Syntrophobotulus glycolicus DSM 8271: one gene and its partner. The protein of the gene in region 1 binds, or shares a complex with, the protein of each later gene. Links are inferred from orthologs where the notes say so. Each region holds a gene or a part of one and is shown in the gene's direction. Other genes may lie near its edges. The genes, in order: trxA and SGLY_RS00145.

Region 1 (3,153 bases):
GCGGAGAAACCGGTGATATCATTTTCTTCTGCGCCGATAAAGAGGATATTGTTTTTCATGCTTTGGGGAACTTGAGGATAGAGCTGGCCAAACGCCTGCGGTTGATCCCCGGGGATGCGGTCAATTGTCTCTGGGTTACGGAGTTTCCGCTTCTGGAATATGATGAGGAAGAAAAGCGTTTTGCCGCCAAGCACCACCAGTTTACGGCGCCGATGAATGAAGACAGGGAGCTGTTGGATACTGATCCGCTTAACGTGCGGTCCAAAGCTTATGATATGGTGCTGAACGGCATGGAGCTGGGCGGGGGCAGTATCCGTATCCATCAGCGCGATATTCAGGAAAAGATTTTCAAGCTTATCGGTTTATCCGAGGAAGAAGCTCATGAAAAATTCGGCTATCTGCTGGATGCCTTTGAATACGGGACTCCGCCCCACGGCGGACTGGCTTTCGGTTTAGACAGACTAATCATGATTTTGACCGGCCGGGATAACATCAGAGATGTGATTGCCTTTCCCAAGACGCAAAGTGCCAGCTGCCTGATGATGCAAGCGCCTTCGGCAGTGTCCGGGCAGCAGCTGAAAGAACTGCACATCAAAACAGAGAGCGGCGTCAAAAATGGACAGAATAAAACCCAGAATAATTGATCATGATAGAATCATTGAGCAGATCAAACAATCCTATTGACAAGTGGATCATTTAAGGCTATAGTGAGGTTAAAGCTACCCCCTTGGGGTATTGTGAGCAGGAGCTTCTGATGAACGAAGAAAAGATGAACAACAACAGATCAAATCAGGACTCAGATCAAGAATTGACCAGGGAAGACGTCTTCAAGAGACTCAGGAGAATTGAGGGTCAAGTCAAGGGTCTTCAACGTATGCTTACGGAAGATAAGCCCTGTTCCGAGGTGCTGGTTCAGGTCGCGGCGGTGAAAGCGGCAATGAATAAAGTGGGAATCTTAATCTTTCAGACCCATTCGAAGCAATGTCTGGAAAATGTTTTGAACGGCGAGAAGGAAAAAGAGATAGATAATTTAATGGACTTGCTTAACCGATTCATCAAATAAACATTAGGAGGGGATTTACAATGGCTGATGTAAAAACATTTACTTCTCAAAACTGGCAGAATGAAGTCCTCGATGCCGACAAGCCTGTTTTAGTGGATTTTTGGGCTTCCTGGTGCGGTCCCTGCCGGATGATTGGTCCGGTAGTGGAAGAATTGGCCGGAGACTATGACGGGAAAGTGATTGTTGGCAAGCTTAATGTTGACGAGCAGGGCGAGATTGCCCAAAAATATGGAATTATGAGTATTCCGTCGCTCCTCTTATTTAAAAATGGTCAGATCAAGGAAAAGACGGTAGGGTTCAGAGGTAAAGGGGATTTAGTAAAAATCATTGATTCCAGCCTGTAAAATCAGAAAGCTTCAGGGTTTGGAGAGTTTATGGGGAAGGGCTTAAGGGAAGCCTCGTGCGGCCAGATAAACGGCCATCGAATGTTTAGCAATATTCGATGGCCGTTTGCCGTTCAGGGGCAGGTCAATATTCAGGATTTCAGCAGTTCTTACGATAGTTTAGCTAGAAGATAAAATCATAAGTGTGGTAAGTGATATGGGACTAAACTATGTGAATTCATTGATTCTTCCGATGAGAATCGCCAACCTGGTCGAAGGGATCTCCTTCAAAGTCGGGGAGAGCCTGGCCATTCATATCATCAGCTTAAAGGATGGCGGCCAGGCTGAAGTTTCTATCGGCAATCAGAAATACTTAGCCAGTTTTGAAAACAGTGTCAAGGCGGGAGAGTCTTTTACAGCCGTCATCAGTGAGATCAGTGAAGACAGCGTTACACTGCTTAAGGCCAACCAGGATAAGCTTATTCTGGAAATGGGAATTTTGAGCAAAAACGGAAAGGCTGTTTCCTTCAATCAAACGACAGAAGGGAAGAACAGCAACCAGGATCCCGGCCTTAGGGACACCTTTGAGGCCGAGGGGGCCGCAAACAGGATGAATAGAAACCAGGGTGCCGGTGGGGAGAACAGAGAGGCCAATCCCATGGCCAGAGAAGCTATTGGCGGGAACAGAGAGGCCAACACCATAAGCAAAGAGTCCGCCGCGATAAACAGAGAACCCGCTGCGATAAACAGAGAGCCCGCTGCCGCAAGCAGAGAGTCTGGTGCCGCAAATAAGGAGCCCGCTGCCGCAGGCAGAGAATCAGGGACGATAAACAGAGAATCCAATGCTGTGCAGAGAGAGCCCTTTGTTGTCAACAGAGAGCCCAATGCGGTGAACAGAGGAGCTTTGAACTCCATAAATATTAATTCGGAGAAAATTGGCCAGGGAATGATTCTGGAAGTCGGCCAAAAAGTAGTGATCGATATCATTAAGATGCAGAGCAATGGCGAAGCGGAAATCAGGATCGGCGGTCAGAAGATAGCGGCCAATGTCGAGGCCAAGGTAAGAACAGGAGATTCCTTTCCGGCTGTTGTGAGGGAAATCAGCGATGAAGGCGCGGTCCTGGTCAGAATCACTCAAGATAAGGCTGTTTTAAACAGGGGGATTCCCCTCAATGATGAGGTCAAGAGCCTGATCGAGAATTTCAGGGAAATAGAGAATAAAACGACGGCCGCTGTGCTGCCGGCCGATGATCTCGGGAAAGTAAGCGAACTGACAAATGCGATCATCACAAACCTGTCTGAAGCCATACCCCAATGGAAGGATATTGATGCCGGGAGCATCCTCCAATTCTTTAGGATGCTTGGCTTAGAGCATGAAAATAAATTGGCGGAAAAGCTTCTCAACAAACAGGAGCATTCTGAGCCCGAGCTCAAAGGAAAGATTATGGATTATCTTTTCGGCCATAGAACTATTCCGCCAGGGGAAAAGGCGGCATTGGAAAATCTGCTGAGCCAGATTACAGGGCAACAGATTTGGCTGCAAAGCGGTTCGGAAGAAAATGCTTTTCTGTTGATGAACATTCCTTGCCGGGAAAATGGGGAGATCTATGAGGCCAGGGTGGCGGTGGAGGGACAAAGAAAAGGGAACAAGATCGATCATAAGCATATGAGGATCGGGCTGATGATTGATACGGAGGCCCTGGGTCCTGTCGGGGCGGATATCGTTGTCTATGACCGTTCACTGGAATTATGTATTTTACATGATGA
Region 2 (15,893 bases), 2.1 Mb from region 1 along the record:
ATGAGATTTTTCGTCAGGAGCTCATTCCGCTCTACGGAGAAAAGACGCAGCGGCGGGATGACCTGAAGGAACAGGCGGCCGAGTCCATGAGGGAGATGATCCGTCAGATGAAAGGCGGCGTTTTACAGAGCGGCCGCATGGAGCAGCTCATTACACACCTTGCTGAGCGCCTGCAAAACACCTCCGGTAAAAAACAGTATGGCTATCTCAAAGCAGACCTGAAAAATGTGGTGGATGAAATCGTGGATGAGCTTGCCAAGGACAGCCGTATCGCAGAAGCCTATCGCCTGTGGTGGGAGGTCAGGGGCAGGATCGAATCCATCTACACCGAAACACCGTCAGAGCCGCCGCCCCTTTCCCGCTGTGATGATTTTAAGCCCATCCGCAACATGGTCATTCAAGAAGCATTGCTGATTGGGAGCATGACCTTTGAGGAACCGGCATCTGTGGAAACAGCCCTGCCGGAGTCGGAGGATGATCTGGAGATGCCCTCCTCTGACATGGCGGATGAAGAAGATCAGGAACCGGCAGATGATTCCGGGGAACGGTCCTCCAGCGATGAAGCCTCTGCCGATAAGGAATCCTCCGACTCATGGTGGACGGATGGCTACAAACAGGCAAAGCAATATTTATATGGCGATGAGGATGCCGGAATTTTGCAGGATTTTGAAAAAGCCCATGAACTCTTCCTCATGGAAGCGGAGGCAGATAACCCTCTCGCCTTATGTGACCTGGGCAGAATGTCTGCGGATGGTCTTGGCTGCGAAGCGGACGCCGATGAAGCATACCGCTGGTACGAAAAGGCCCTTGCTGTTTTCCATGCTGCCGAGGAAGAAAAACCTTGGAAGTACACCGAGTACCGTATCGGCAAAATGTATGCCGCCGGACTTGGCACAGAGCAGGACTATCTGCAGGCGGCGGATTGGCTCACCCTGTCTGCGGATGAGAATTACAAGTACGCACAGTATTCTCTTGGCGGCCTGTATTACCATGGCAAAGGTGTGGATCAGGATCATGAATCTGCCTTTGCCCTCTACACCCGCTCGGCAGACCAGAGCTTCCCCTATGCCAGTTTTGAACTTGGTAAAATGCTGAGGGACGGAATTGGCTGTGTAAAAAATCAGCAGGACTCTGACCGTCGTTTCAAGGAAGCCTTTCTCGGTTTTGTTTCCCTGGAGGAACAGGGCCATGATGATAAGCTCCAGTACCGTTTGGGCTGGATGCTTCTGAATGGTGTGGGTACCGACAAGGATGAAGCCAGGGCAAAGGAATACTTTGAAAAAGCGGCATTCGTGGGAAACCCCTTTGCCTACCACCAGCTTGCCAAGCTTATCCTCTCCGATGAAAAAGCACCACAGCAGGATGTGGAGAAAGCCCTCGGCTACCTCAAAAAAGCGGTGGAGGCTGAGAATCCCTATGCCGCATATTTTCTCGGCAAGCTCTATGAAAAGGGACAGCACGTTCCGCAGAATATCGCAGAGGCAATACGGCTTTATACCCTTTCCGCAGGACAGGATAATGACTTCGCCGCATACCGGCTCGGCAAGCTGTACCTCGGCGGTGAGGGCGTACTGAAGGATGTGGAGTCCGCCATTCGCTGGATGACCTTTGCCGCCGACAGAAAGAACCAATTTGCTGAATATGCCCTCGGCGTCCTCTACTTCAAGGGGGAGGATGTTCCGAAGGATGTTCCCAAAGCTCTGGAATACCTAAAACGGTCTGCCGGTCAGGGCAATCAATTTGCACAGTACCGGCTGGGCAAGATTTACCTTATGGGCGAGGATGTGCCAAAGGATATTCAGACTGCCCTGCAATTTCTGACGGCTGCCGCAGAACAGGGAAATCAGTATGCGCAGTACACCCTCGGCAAGCTGTATCTGATGGGAAAAGATGTCCCCAAAGACAAAGAAACTGCCGTCCGCTGGTTTACCCTCTCGGCAGCACAGGGCAACATTTACGCCCAATTTTTCCTCGCCCATATAGATGATTTCAAAGACCCCTCCGTTCTGCTGGCGGGAACACGGCTCCTGCATCACATGAGCCGTGTTTTTGCAGACAACGCCCCACCGCTGAAACCACCCGGCCAGAGAACCGACCGTAAGCTCCTCCGCAAGCTCCGTGAGAAAAAGCAGGCGCAGGGCCATGCGAGGGATGACCACGAACAGACCATGTCATTATAACGATTGGAGGATAACCGTGAAGAAACAGAAAAAGAAAATTGAGCAGCCGCCGATCAAAGAGAAATCGCTCCAGACCTATTGCCGTCCTGTAAAAAGGGCGGCTTTTTTTCATAGAATCGGCACTCGCCATAAATAGGAGGGGGATCATGGGTGTATATGTGCATTTTACAGATGACCAGAAATACCGTGCCAACAATGTAGACCTCGTGGATTTTCTCCATCGGCGCGGTGAGAAGCTAATCCCCAGCGGCCGGGATAAGCGGTTGGCGTCCGACCACAGCATTACCGTCCGGGGAAACGAGTGGTACGATCACTCTGCAGAGAGCGGCGGGTATGCCATTGACTTCGTGCGACAGTTCTATGGCCTCACCTTTCCTGAGGCTGTAACCATGCTGCTGGGCGGTGAGCAGGGCGAAGTCTATCGACCCGCCTCACAAAAGAAACAGGAGGCGAAACAGCCCTTTGCCCTTCCGAATCCCCACAGCGATATGCGCCGCGTCTATGCGTACTTGGTGAAAACCCGGCTCATCGACCGTGAAGTGGTCAGTTACTTTGCCAAGGCGAAGCTCCTGTATGAGAGCTGTGAAAAATCTAAGGACAGCATGAAGGAATACCACAATGCGGTCTTTGTGGGATACGATGAAAACGGAGTTCCCCGCCATGCCCATAAACGAGGGCTCTATACCGAGGGAACCGGCTTCAAAGGAAATGTGGATAGCTGCGATCCGGCATACAGCTTCCACCACATCGGCACAAGTAACCACCTCTATGTGTTTGAGGCTCCCATCGACTTGCTGTCTTACATCACCCTGCATCCCAACGACTGGCGGAACCACAGCTATGTGGCGCTCTGCGGTGTTTCCGAATACGCCATGCTGAAGATGCTGGAGCTGCATCCGAACCTAAACCATGTGGTTCTGTGTCTGGATCATGACGAGGCGGGGATCGAAGCCTCGGAGAAATATCACGATCTGCTCATAGAAAAGTGTGTTTCATGTGATAGGGATTTGTCCATACACAAGGACTGGAACGAGGATATCAAGGCAAATCACGGATTACCGGCAATCCCTGCTGAGGAACATCCCCAGCATTTAATCCGGGATGAAATATGCCGGGAGCTTACCGAAACGTCAATGACTGTGAAATCCAACTGTTCCGCCAACACCCTGTCAGCCCTGCTCGTAAAAGCCCGATCCCATCTGCATTGGGGACAATTTTCAGGGGTGGATGAATGTCTGAGGGAAATGTGTCGCCTCTCCATGGCTGCTGCTGCGAGGGAGTATCGGCAGATGGATCACAGCCGGAATCTCTCCACGGTGCAAAGCCGCCTGCATAGTGGTTTCAGGACTTATGAAAACCGCGGACATCTGAAAACCCGGCTGGATTTACTGGAATCCGATATCATGGCTCTGCAGGGCTTTGAGCGTGTGGTGACCGCCGGTGAAAAGGAAAAGCTGGCAGAGTGCTATGAACGCATTGCCTCCCACGGCCTCAAAGGAGCGATCCTGCTGGAGAAATACCGGCAAAAGATGGAGCAGACCCAGGAAATGAAACTGTCTATGTAATCCCGGCAATAACTCCATCCCCGCTTCTGACATTCTAAATGAATTCAGAAGAAGGAGGATACTATTATGCCGTCTCAGGTCTATATTTTAATTGCAGCGGCCGCCGTGATGTTTTGTGTCATCGGCGGTCTTTCCCTTTTGGCTCACTATTATACCCTAAACGGAATCAAGTCCCGCACGGTAGGTGATGGCCAGCATGGTACGGCACGGTTCGCATCAAAACAGGAAATCAAAAATACCTATAAGCACATCCCCTTTCAGCCGGAGCTGTGGAGGCAAGGACAATGCCTCCCTACTGCCGCCGAGCAGGGAATCATTCTCGGAAGCGTAGGTGCAAAAAATAAAGTTACGGCAATGGTGGATACTGACGATGTCCACTGTCTCATGATCGGTGCCTCTGGCGTGGGGAAAACTGCATACTTTTTATACCCCAACCTGGAATATGCCTGTGCCTCCGGCATGAGCTTCCTGACCACCGACACCAAGGGCGACCTGTATAGAAACTATGGAACTATCGCCCGCAACCACTACGGCTACCATGTGGCGGTCATCGACCTAAGAAACCCCACCCGCTCGGACGGCAACAATATGCTCCATCTGGTGAACACCTACATGGATCAGTACCTTGCCGATGAAAACAACATTGTGGCAAAGGCAAAAGCAGAAAAATACGCCAAGATTATCTCCAAAACCATCATCAACGCCAGCAACGAGAATTACGGACAGAATCAGTTTTTTTATGATGCCGCAGAAGGACTCCTGTCCTCAGTGATTCTGCTGATTGCCGAGTATTTGCCCCCCACTGAGGTAGATGGGAAAAAGGTGGACTGCCGCCATATCATCAGCGTGTTCAAATTGGTTCAGGACTTACTCGTGCCCAGCAAGGTAAAGGGGAAAAGTCAGTTTCAGCTATTAATGGATAAATTGCCATCCGACCACAAGGCCCGCTGGTTTGCAGGAGCAGCCCTAAATTCCGCGGAGCAGGCTATGGCGTCGGTACTTTCCACTGTGCTATCCCGTTTGAATGCCTTTCTCGACTCCGAAATGGAACAGATTCTGTGTTTTGAAACATCCATTGATGCGGAGAAATTCTGTAACGAAAAATCCGCTCTGTTCATCGTATTACCAGAAGAAGATTTGACCAAATACTTTATGGTCAGCCTTATGATCCAACAGCTCTACAGGGAAATCCTTGCGGTTGCGGATGAAAACGGAGGCAAGCTGAAAAACCGAGTAATGTTTTACTGCGATGAGCTCGGAACGCTTCCAGCCATCGAATCGCTCGAATTAATTTTCAGCGCCTCACGCTCTCGCCGGCTTTCTATGGTACCAATCATACAGTCCTTCGGCCAGCTCGAAAAGAATTACGGCAAAGAGGGTTCAGAAATAATCGTGGACAATTGCCAGGACACCATCTTTGGCGGCTTTGCCCCCAACAGCCAGACCGCCGAAGTGCTGAGTAAAGCATTGGGCAGCCGCACGATCATGAGCGGCAGCGTGAGTCGTGGTAAGAATGACCCCAGCCAATCCTTGCAGATGATGGAGCGCCCTCTCATGACACCGGACGAATTGAAATCCATTCCAAAGGGCAGCTTTGTCGTGATGAAAACCGGCACCCATCCCATGAGGACAAAGCTGCGGCTGTTCCTTGAATGGGGCATCCGTTTCGGAGAGGCTTACACCATGGAGGAAAAAGCTCATCGAAAAGTGGTCTATGCCGATAAGCAGATGCTGGAGGAAAATATCGTCCGCAAGCACACGGCCTGCCTTATGGTGGACGAAGAAACCGGGGAGATATTGGAGCCGCCGTCCAGAACAGGAACCCTTCATACCCCGGTAGCAGAACCATCTGAAAACACCATGCGCCGCCGTAATGTACTCAAAACGTAAAGGAGGTTCCCATGAGCTACTTCAACCACATTTATACCGCTTCGCCCGATGAGATTCCCCATCGGGCGAGGGCTGTTTATATATATATTTGTGACCGGGCAGGAAAAGGAAAGGACTGCTGGCCTGCGGTAAAGACCATTGCTTCCGATCTGCAGCTTTCCCGCAGCACCGTCAAGCGTGCCTTACATGATCTGGTGAGGGCGGGACTCATTGAAAAGGAGCCTCGCTTCCGGGAGAATGGGAGCAATACCAGCAACAGACTTATTTTAAGAAAATAGCAGGATGCGGCAAAGCGAAAAGACAGAGTTCCCGCCAAGGGGGTACTCCGTTTTTTTGCTGGACCGAGGTGCGGTTCGTGGTGAACCCACCGGAATCTCTCACTCTAAGAAGATATTATCACAGAAAAAGAACAAGGTGTATCTTACTATGTTTTTATGTAACATTTTGGAGATCTTCTGGAACATCCCGTGATACCTGACAGCGTGGAGCAGCTCGGAAAGCAGTTTAAACATTTGATACCGGAACAGATTGAAATGATTAGCGAAATGGTGGAGGTAAATGATCAAAAAGCACACCACCTCAAAAGAAAAATGGCAGTAAACGAATAAGAGTCTCTCTCAGAGGCTCTTTTGCTATTGATAAAGTGATTGAAAGCTATCCTTGATGTGCGAAAAAACTTTCTATAAAAAATCATGACTTCACATTGACGAATTTCGATTTGAAACATATAATATAACATATCAAAGTATTTAGATTTGAGGTGTTGGTATGAACTATTACTTAGAGAACACAAAAGTGTTCAAAGCATTGGGCGATCCCAAAAGAGCCATGATTGTGGATATGCTCTCCTGTGGAGAACTTTGTGCCTGCGAGATTTTAGAGAAGTTTGAAATGTCCCAATCCACGCTGTCCCATCACATGAAACTCCTCTGCGAATGCGGACTTGTCAAGGCACGGGCAGAAGGCAAATGGACGTATTATTCTTTGGATGATGATGCCATCGGCAAAACAAAGCAGTTTTTCTGGGCGATCACATCCGATAAAGAAAATTGTATTTGCAGAGATAAAACAAATTGTTGTAAGGGGTGTAACGAAAATGAGTAAATGTTGTTGTTCTTCTGAAAATTGCTGCCAGCCAGAGCCGAAAAAGTCAATAAACATTGATTTTCTTTATCTGGACACGACCGTTTGCGGCAGGTGCCAGGATACGGAAAAAGCTCTGGACGACGCAGTTTCCGGCGTAGCCGTGGTGCTGAATGCGTCAGGATATGAAGTCAAGGTAAATGAAGTGAACATCACAACGAGAGAGTTGGCGATACAGTATCATTTGGTCAGCTCACCGACCATCCGTGTGAACGGAAACGATATTGCCGTGGAATCGCGGGAATCAGTCTGCGAGGACTGTGGAGAACATTGCGGTGATACCGTAGATTGCCGTGTATGGGTATATAACGGAGTCGAATATACATCCCCTCCGAAGGAATTGATCGTGGATGCCATTCTACGGGAAGTGTATAACCCCAATCAGGGCGAGCCGGAGCGTGAAGCCTATTGGCTTCCAGAAAATCTGGAAACATACTTTATAGCCAAGACACACAAGGATGAAACGGAACGTCAGGGAAAGGGCGGTGATGTGATATGAGCCAAGAAAAAAATAAAGGTATTGGCTTTTTTGAAAAATATCTAACCGTGTGGGTGCTGCTGTGCATGGCGGCTGGAATCCTTGTCGGAAAATTCCTGCCCGGCATTCCAGATGTCTTGGAAGGATTTCAATACGCCGGGCAGAACCTCCCGATTGCCGTACTCATTTGGATTATGATTTTCCCCATGATGATGAAGATTGATTTCCAGTCTATCAAGAATGTGAGGAAAAATCCTTCAGGCATCCTTATTTCCAGCGGTAGCAGCTGGCTCATCAAGCCCTTCCTCATGTTCGGGTTAGCAACCCTGTTTTTCAAAGTTATCTTTCAAGCCTTCATCCCAGCGGATTTGGCACAGGACTTCGTAACAGGCGCAGTATTGCTGGGCGTAGCACCCTGCACGGCGATGGTGTTTGTATGGAGTCATCTGACCAAAGGCGATCCGGCGCATACCCTTGTACAGGTTTCGGTCAATGACCTCTTGATTCTCGTATTGTTTGTGCCATTGGTACAAATCTTGTTGGGAGTAAACGGCGTTACGATTCCTTGGGATACGCTCTTCTTTTCCATCGTATTATTCGTTGTCGTTCCGCTGGCTGGCGGCGCACTTACGCGCTTTCTGATGATACAGAAAAAAGGCATAGAGTATTTCAACGAAAGATTTCTCCCCAAGTTTGACGGCATCACGACCTTGGGGTTGCTGCTCACCTTGATTATCATTTTTTCCTTCCAAGGTGACATTATTTTGGAACAGCCTCTGTTCGTTTTGCTGATCGCAGTACCGCTGGTTCTGCAAAACGTAATCTCCGCCAACTTTACCTACTTGATATGCAAGTGGACAAAGCAACCACACAATATTGCGGCTCCGGCTTCTCTGATTGCAGCCTCGGACTTCTTCGAACTTTCTGTAGCGGTAGCAATTGCCCTTTTCGGTCCAAATTCGCCGGTTGTGCTTGCTTGTACGGTGGGCGTATTGACCGAAGTCCCCGTTATGCTTTTGCTAGTACGCTTTATTAATAAGACCCACCACTGGTTTCTAAAGGAGGTTTAAATGGTGTATATATGCTATTGCAACAAAGTCAAAGAAGCAGATATCATGAAAGCAATTACAGAAAAAGGTGCAAAAAATGTAGATGATGTTATTAAGATTACCGGAGCCATGCAAAACAGTAATTGCGCTGTAAATAATCCGAAGGGAATTTGCTGTTACTCAGATATTGTGAAAACTTTTAATAAATATAGGGAGAAAATTATTATGAAAAAAATGAAAATCTTTGAACCCGCCATGTGTTGCCCGACCGGGCTTTGCGGCTTGGGTGTTGACCCTGAACTGCTGCGTATGTCCACGGTACTGGAAACACTGAAAAAACATGGCGTTATTGTTGAACGTTTTAACTAGGGCAGCGCACCGGCAGAGTTTATCACCGACCAGACCATCAATGCCTATATTAATGAGAAAGGCACAGAGGGACTGCCCGCTGTGATGCTCGATGGCAAAATTGTCATCACAGGTCGGTATCCCACCAATGAAGAATTCACAAAGCTGCTCGACCTTCCTGAAAATGTGCTGGGCAAGCAGAAAAAATCCGAGTCCGGCGGAGGCTGTTGCAAGGGAGGTTGCTGTTAAATGAATCAATTCGATCCCGGCAGTATCAAACTGACAAAGTATCTTTTTTATACCGGCAAGGGCGGCGTTGGTAAAACCAGCGTTGCCTGTGCCACCGCCGTCTCCCTTGCGGACAGTGGGAAAAAGGTGCTGCTTATCAGCACCGACCCTGCTTCCAATTTACAGGATGTCTTTTCGATGGAACTGACAAACAAAGGAGTGCCCATCTCCGATGTGCCGAATTTAGTGGTAGCGAACCTTGACCCCATACAAGCGGCGGCTGAGTACCGGGAAAGCGTGATCGCGCCTTATCGCGGCAAGCTGCCCGCATCTGTCATCACGAATATGGAGGAGCAGCTTTCTGGCTCCTGCACCATAGAAATTGCGGCATTCAATGAGTTTTCCAATTTCATTACGGACGGTAAGGTTCAGCAGGAATACGACCATATTATTTTTGATACCGCCCCTACTGGACACACCCTGCGGATGCTTCAGCTTCCGTCCGCTTGGAGTAATTTCATCAGTGAAAGCACCCACGGTGCATCTTGCCTCGGTCAACTCTCCGGCTTGGAGAGCAAGAAAGCCATTTACAAGCAAGCCGTGGAAACACTGGCCGACGGAAGCCTGACCACGCTACTCCTTGTCACCCGCTCGGAAACCGCGCCGTTCAAGGAAGCGGAACGTGCTTCCGGCGAATTGTCCGCGCTGGGCGTCGACAATCAAATGCTGGTTGTCAACGGAATATTGATGGAACATAACGATGATCTATCTTCCAGTCTGTACGAAAAACAGCAGTCTGCACTTGCCGCGATGCCGGAAAGTCTGAGGGCGCTTCCAATCCATAGCGTTCCTCTGCGAGCTTACAATGTCACAGGGCTGGAAAATATCCGCGCCTTGCTGAACACCGATTATTTTACTGCTCCCGTGCAAACGCTAAATGCCACGCATATTCCTGCGCTGAACGATGTGATAGATGAGTTAGCGATGGAGGGCAAACGTGTTATTTTCACGATGGGCAAAGGTGGTGTGGGTAAGACCACCGTCGCCGCCGCCGTTGCGCTGGGGCTTGCGAAGCGCGGAAAGAAAGTCCACCTCACTACCACCGATCCCGCCGCGCACCTGAAGTTTGTGCTGGATGAAACTGGCGGCGTGTCCATGAGCCATATCGACGAAGCCGAGGAATTGAAAAAGTATCAGTCCGAGGTGCTTTTCAAAGCCCGCGCGTCCGGCATGGGCGATGAGGATATTGCTTATGTCGAGGAAGATCTACGTTCGCCCTGCACACAGGAGATCGCCGTATTCCGCGCCTTCGCCGAGATCGTCGAAAAAGCTGACGATCAGGTGGTGGTAATTGACACCGCCCCCACAGGGCATACCCTGCTTTTGTTGGAATCCACACAAAGCTATAACCATGAAATTCAGCGTACCAAGGGCGAAATCCCCGAATCGGTGGCGCAGCTGTTGCCGAGGCTGAAATCCGAGGAAACCGAGGTACTGATTGTGACCCTGCCGGAAGCGACCCCTGTTTATGAGGCGCACCGCTTGGAGGACGATCTGAAACGGGCGGGCATCGCCGCCAAATGGTGGGTGGTCAATCAATCCCTTTATGGCACGAACACCACCAATCCTATGCTGGTGTCAAAGGCGGCTGGCGAAGTGGAATGGCTCAACCTCATCGACGAACACGCCGGTGGCAAATTTGCCCTGATCGCGTGGAGCGCAGAGGAAATCAAGGGCGACAGTCTGCTGGCGCTGTAAGGAGGTAAAAATGATAAAAGTTGCATTTATTTGTGTTCATAATTCTTGTCGCAGCCAGATTGCAGAGGCGCTGGGACGGCATCTTGCCGGCGACGCTTTTGAAAGCTATTCGGCGGGAACGGAAACGAAGCTGCAAATCAATCAGGATGCCGTGCGGCTGATGAAACAACTTTATGGCATTGACATGGAAGCGACACAGCGCAGCAAACTCTTGTCCGAAATCCCGCCTGTTGATATTGTCGTTACAATGGGCTGCAATGTCGAGTGTCCGTATCTGCCCTGTAAACACCGCGAAGATTGGAGGCTGGATGATCCAACGGGCAAAAGCGACGAGGAATTTATTCAGGTTATAAAACAGATTGAGCAAAAAATGCTTGAGCTAAAAAATTTTGTGGGGGTTCTTTAGTAGTAAAATCATTGGCTGTAAATGCTAAATTCAAAAAAGCCAATTAAAGTCATTGATTTTAATTGGCTTTTTTGTTTAGAGCAAAACAGAATTTCCATTCAAATTCCTTTTGGATGAATATAAAGTTAAGAGATTTACACTCACTCAATCGAAAAGACTTGCATTGGTATCCCGCACTTTTTTTGCTTAATTGATTGTAAACTTCGTGCCACATGACTTCCGTTCCACGCAGCAGATAAACTGCTACGAACCACTACACAGCCTGATCTCGTGTTGGGATGATTTTAAAAAAATATTCTAAAAACCCCTTGACAATTGAGTATATATTCAACTATACTATATACAGTTGAGCGTTTGCTCAATTAAAATTTCGGAAGGAGGACTAATTATGTCTGTCAGAAGCGATGTTTGCGATTGTGATGTTATACACGAAGAAACCGTCACCGCAGTAAAAACAAAAATGCTTTCAGATGATACTTTTAATATTTTGACGGAATTTTTGAAAGCTGTGGGAGATGGTACAAGGATCAGAATTTTATGGGCTCTGGATGTCAGTGAAATGTGTGTCTGTGATTTGGCAGTCTTGCTTGGTATGACAAAATCCGCTATATCACACCAGCTACGCACTTTGAAACAGGCAAATCTTGTCAAATTTAGGAAAGATGGTAAGATTGCTTATTACTCTCTCGCGGATGACCATGTGAAAATCGTTTTGGAACAAAGTTTAAGCCATGTAACTGAATAAAATTTAATTATAGGAGGAAAATAACATGAAAAAGTCATTTAGGTTGGAAGGACTGGACTGCGCCAACTGTGCGGCGAAAATCGAAAAGGACATCAAGGCGCTGGACGGCGTAACCGAAGTAACCGTAAACGCTATGACGACTAAGATGGTTCTTGTGGCAGACGACGACAAAATGGACGAGATTATTAAGACCGCTGAAAAAATCGTCAAGAAGCATGAACCTCATGTTGTCGTAAAAAAGGCGTAAACATTTACCGGCAATAATTCCAGCTTTTGGCGTAACACTTCAAAGCGATACGCCAAAAGCGAAGGAATTTAAAAAATTCAAATTTTTTTGCGACAATAGTTGAGCGTTCACTCAATGTTACTCGTCATTCTCTTATAGCAAAGATAAGAAAGGAGTTCAATATGAACAAGAAGCTTGTAAGAATTATCATAGCAGCGGTTATTTTCGTAATCGGGCTGCTAGTAAAAACCGACATTGTTTGGCTTAGTCCCGCTATCTTCATTGCCGCCTACATTGTAGTGGGCAGCGAAGTCGTAATAAAAGCCATCAAGAATATTATGCAAGGCCAAGTTTTTCAGGAAAGCTTTTTAATGACCGTGGCGACCGGTGGCGCACTTATCATTGGGGAATATCCAGAGGCCATTGCCGTTATGCTGTTTTATCAGGTTGGCGAATATTTTCAAAGTTATGCCGTTGCGAAGTCGCGGAAATCCATTGCAAGCTTAATGGATATACGTCCTGATTACGCAAATGTTAAGAGGGGCGATGAATTGGTAAAAGTCGACCCTGACGAAGTTGCGATTGGCGATATCATCGTTGTCCGTGCTGGTGAAAAAATCCCGCTTGACGGCAAGGTGCTTGACGGCAATTCAATGATTGATACGTCCGCTTTGACCGGCGAATCTGTTCCGCGCGAAGCTGGTGTTGGCTCTGATGTTTTGAGCGGCTGTATCAATGTGAACGGCGTACTGACGATTGAGGTCACAAAAGAATTTGGGGAATCGACGGTCAGCAAAATCCTTGATCTCGTGGAAAACGCCAGTAGTAAAAAGGCGAACACCGAGAATTTCATTACAAAATTTGCACGAGTTTATACTCCGATTGTTATGGCTGCCGCACTGTTGCTTGCAATTATCCCGCCTCTGTTCTTTGGTGGTACTTGGGGCGACTGGATTTACAGGGCTTTAACTTTCTTAGTGGTTTCCTGCCCTTGCGCTCTGGTTGTTTCTATTCCACTCTCCTTCTTTGGCGGTATCGGCGGCGCGTCAAGGCGTGGTGTGCTTGTTAAGGGTAGCAACTATTTAGAAGCTTTGGCGCAGACTGAAATCGTTGTGTTTGATAAGACGGGGACATTGACAAAAGGCGTATTTAAAGTACAAGAGGTAAATGCTATCGGCATTTCCGAAGCAGAACTGCTGGAACTTACCGCACATGTTGAGAGTTATTCCAATCACCCCATTTCACTCTCTTTGAAAACTGCTTATGGGAAAGATATTGACAACGAAAGGATTACGGATGTTGAGGAAATCGCAGGCCACGGCGTCAGCGCAACGGTTGATAGTCGTAAAGTTTTCGCAGGAAATACAAAACTCATGCAAAAAATCGGCGTTAAATTTTCTCAAGACGAAATTATTGGAACAGCCGTACACGTTGCTGTTGATGGCAAATATGCGGGATATATTGTAATTGCTGATGAGGTTAAGGAAGATGCAGCGGAAGCGATTAGATTGCTAAAAAAGGCAAATATCCGTCAAACGGTGATGCTGACGGGCGACGCCAAGAGTGTGGGAGAAAAAGTTGCCAAGGAATTGGGGTTAGATAAGGTTTACACAGAGCTTCTTCCCGGTGACAAGGTAGATAAAGTAGAGGAACTGCTGGCTCAAAAATCAGCTAAAGGCAAGCTGGCCTTTGTAGGCGATGGGATTAATGACGCACCAGTTTTAGCTCGTGCCGACATTGGTATTGCGATGGGTGGCTTGGGTTCCGACGCGGCTATAGAAGCCGCCGATGTTGTAATAATGACCGATGAGCCGTCCAAACTAGCTACAGGTATGAAAATTTCACAGAAAACGCTAAGAATCGCACAACAGAATATATGGCTGGCTTTGTCGATAAAAGCAATTGTGCTTGTACTCAGTGCACTCGGTTTTGCTACCATGTGGGAGGCTGTGTTTGCAGATGTTGGTGTGACGGTTATAGCGGTATTGAACTCTTTCCGTGCTTTAAACACAAAGAAATTATAATCAGGTCAAAAGCCTGTTGTATCGGAAGCGATAAGTAAAATGTTAATTGTCCTGATTGCCTTGTTAGTTGGGATTTTGTGAACTTGCTTTGGTAGCGCAGTTGCTATTATAACAAAAGAAGTTTTCTGAAAATATGGCGAATTGCCTTTTAGTTTTCGCTGGTGGCGTAATGATGAGCCTTGTGTTCTTTGAGCTTATGCCGGAAACTTTAGAGGTATCAAATGTGTGGATGGTGGCCGGCGGCATCCTCATTATTCACTGAGATAAGGGGCAAAGTGAGAATCATTATATGAAGATTATTTTATTCGGTTTATTGGTGAAAGCAGTTGAGCTATTGAGCGCGATTGAATTAAAGCATAAACAGAAAATATGTTGTATGGAAAGGTGTGTGGCATGAAAAAGCAATGGCTTATCACAGGAATCTTGGCAGCAGTTGATCAAACAATAAAACTGCTGATAGCTCATTTTGCGATAGATAAGATGATTATCTGGATACCGAGTGTTTTGCGTTTTGAGCCTTTCCAGAACACAAATTTGAATTGGTTTGCAAGTATGGCTAATTTTAAGACTCCTGTAATCGGAATGATCTTTTTACAGATAACGGCTATAGCAGGATTGCTTTTATTCTATCGATTCCAAACATATAAAGTTGGTGCAAAGAGTCGCTTGTTGAGTGGAGCATTCTGTTTTGCATCTGCTGGCATATTATGTTCATTTATTGATGTAGTGTTCTGGGGCGGCAGCCTTGACTTTATTGGTTTATTCAATTGGTTTATTTTTGATACAAAGGACGTATTTCTGAACACGGGATGGATTTTGGCTCTAATTTGGACGTGGCGGCATGAAAAAAAGCTAAAAAAGTCTTATTCAAACGATCTCAATACAGAAGATATAGCTTTTGCTATATGGTTTCGGAGCGGATGCAAACTCCTTCCCAACACAACGTCTGAATATACCAGAATATAAAATATATAAACACAATTGAGAGGTGGTCACAGTGAAGCGAAAAGAAAATAGAAACTTGACGGGCATATTTCGTATCGGTTTGGCCACCCTTGTTGTGATTTTACAACTTTTATTTATCTATTTTATCATCAATATACTCAAAAACTATGCGGTATATTTTTATGCACTCATTCAAATTATAGCGGTAATAAACATCTTTATTATGGTGAGCAAAAGTAAAAACACATCTTACATAATCGTATGGCTTATTATAATATTTATCCTTCCGGTTTTCGGTTATTTCCTATATCTCTTATGGGGTCGTTCCGATGTGTTCGGACGATGTATAAGAAATAATCGAATAAGAGCGGCTATCCAGCACGGTTCCATGTATTTATATAAGGACCCGGAAGTTTACGCCGAACTCGATCAAATCCATCCGTCAAGAAAAAGAATAGCAGGATATTTAGGCAGGAAAGGATTCCCTCTTTATAAAAATACAACGTGTGAGTATTTCTCGCTTGGCGAGTATCAATTTGAAGCAATGATAAAGGATATTGAAAACGCTGAAAGATACGTTTTCTTGGAATATTTTATTTTAGATAGTGGGGAGCTTTGGGACAGGATTTCAGAAGTATTGATTCGCAAAGCCGAACAAGGAGTGGAAATACGGCTGATGTTCGATGACTTTGGGAGTATTGTTACAGCACCAGATAATCTGATTAAGGCTCTTAACAGTCACAATATTCAGGTGTTGCGTTTTAATCCAGTTCATCGGTATATTTCATCCTTTTGCTTCAATTGCCGTAATCACCAGAAAATTACGGTCATAGACGGCTGCGTTGGGTATACAGGGGGAACGAATCTTGCTGATGAATATGCCAACATATACCCAAAGCACGGCCATT

The links.
Region 2: the proteins of trxA (region 1) and SGLY_RS00145 are in contact, whole or in part, in an NMR structure (PDB 2IPA), measured with the Bacillus subtilis proteins. The link is inferred for Syntrophobotulus glycolicus DSM 8271 from one-to-one orthologs.

What each region holds. Positions count from the first base shown.
Region 1 is NC_015172.1:2,110,665-2,113,817, reverse strand. What follows is about bases 1-2,745. They hold trxA (thioredoxin), read left to right. Parts: upstream 1-1,083; coding sequence 1,084-1,407; downstream 1,408-2,745. Other genes in these bases: SGLY_RS10440 (hypothetical protein), read left to right, coding at 1,604-2,745; SGLY_RS10450 (metal-sensitive transcriptional regulator), read left to right, coding at 755-1,063; aspS (aspartate--tRNA ligase), read left to right, coding at 1-644. Outside these bases: more of SGLY_RS10440, read left to right, coding at 2,746-3,153. UniProt on the Bacillus subtilis protein: Participates in various redox reactions through the reversible oxidation of its active center dithiol to a disulfide and catalyzes dithiol-disulfide exchange reactions.
Region 2 is NC_015172.1:21,533-37,425, reverse strand. What follows is about bases 9,663-12,347. They hold SGLY_RS00145 (arsenate reductase ArsC), read left to right. Parts: upstream 9,663-10,649; coding sequence 10,650-11,045; downstream 11,046-12,347. Other genes in these bases: SGLY_RS00130 (heavy metal translocating P-type ATPase), read left to right, coding at 12,199-12,347; SGLY_RS00135 (cation transporter), read left to right, coding at 11,816-12,037; SGLY_RS00140 (ArsR/SmtB family transcription factor), read left to right, coding at 11,434-11,790; arsA (arsenical pump-driving ATPase), read left to right, coding at 9,663-10,639. In the rest of the region: MobP3 family relaxase, read left to right, coding at 1-2,180; SGLY_RS00190 (DUF3991 and toprim domain-containing protein), read left to right, coding at 2,444-3,745; SGLY_RS00185 (VirD4-like conjugal transfer protein, CD1115 family), read left to right, coding at 3,812-5,635; SGLY_RS00180 (helix-turn-helix domain-containing protein), read left to right, coding at 5,647-5,913; SGLY_RS00170 (ArsR/SmtB family transcription factor), read left to right, coding at 6,404-6,739; SGLY_RS00165 (DUF2703 domain-containing protein), read left to right, coding at 6,732-7,277; arsB (ACR3 family arsenite efflux transporter), read left to right, coding at 7,274-8,326; more of arsA, read left to right, coding at 8,903-9,662; more of SGLY_RS00130, read left to right, coding at 12,348-14,040; SGLY_RS00125 (signal peptidase II), read left to right, coding at 14,434-15,006; cls (cardiolipin synthase), read left to right, coding at 15,038-15,893. UniProt on the Bacillus subtilis protein: Catalyzes the reduction of arsenate [As(V)] to arsenite [As(III)]. In vitro, can dephosphorylate para-nitrophenyl phosphate (pNPP).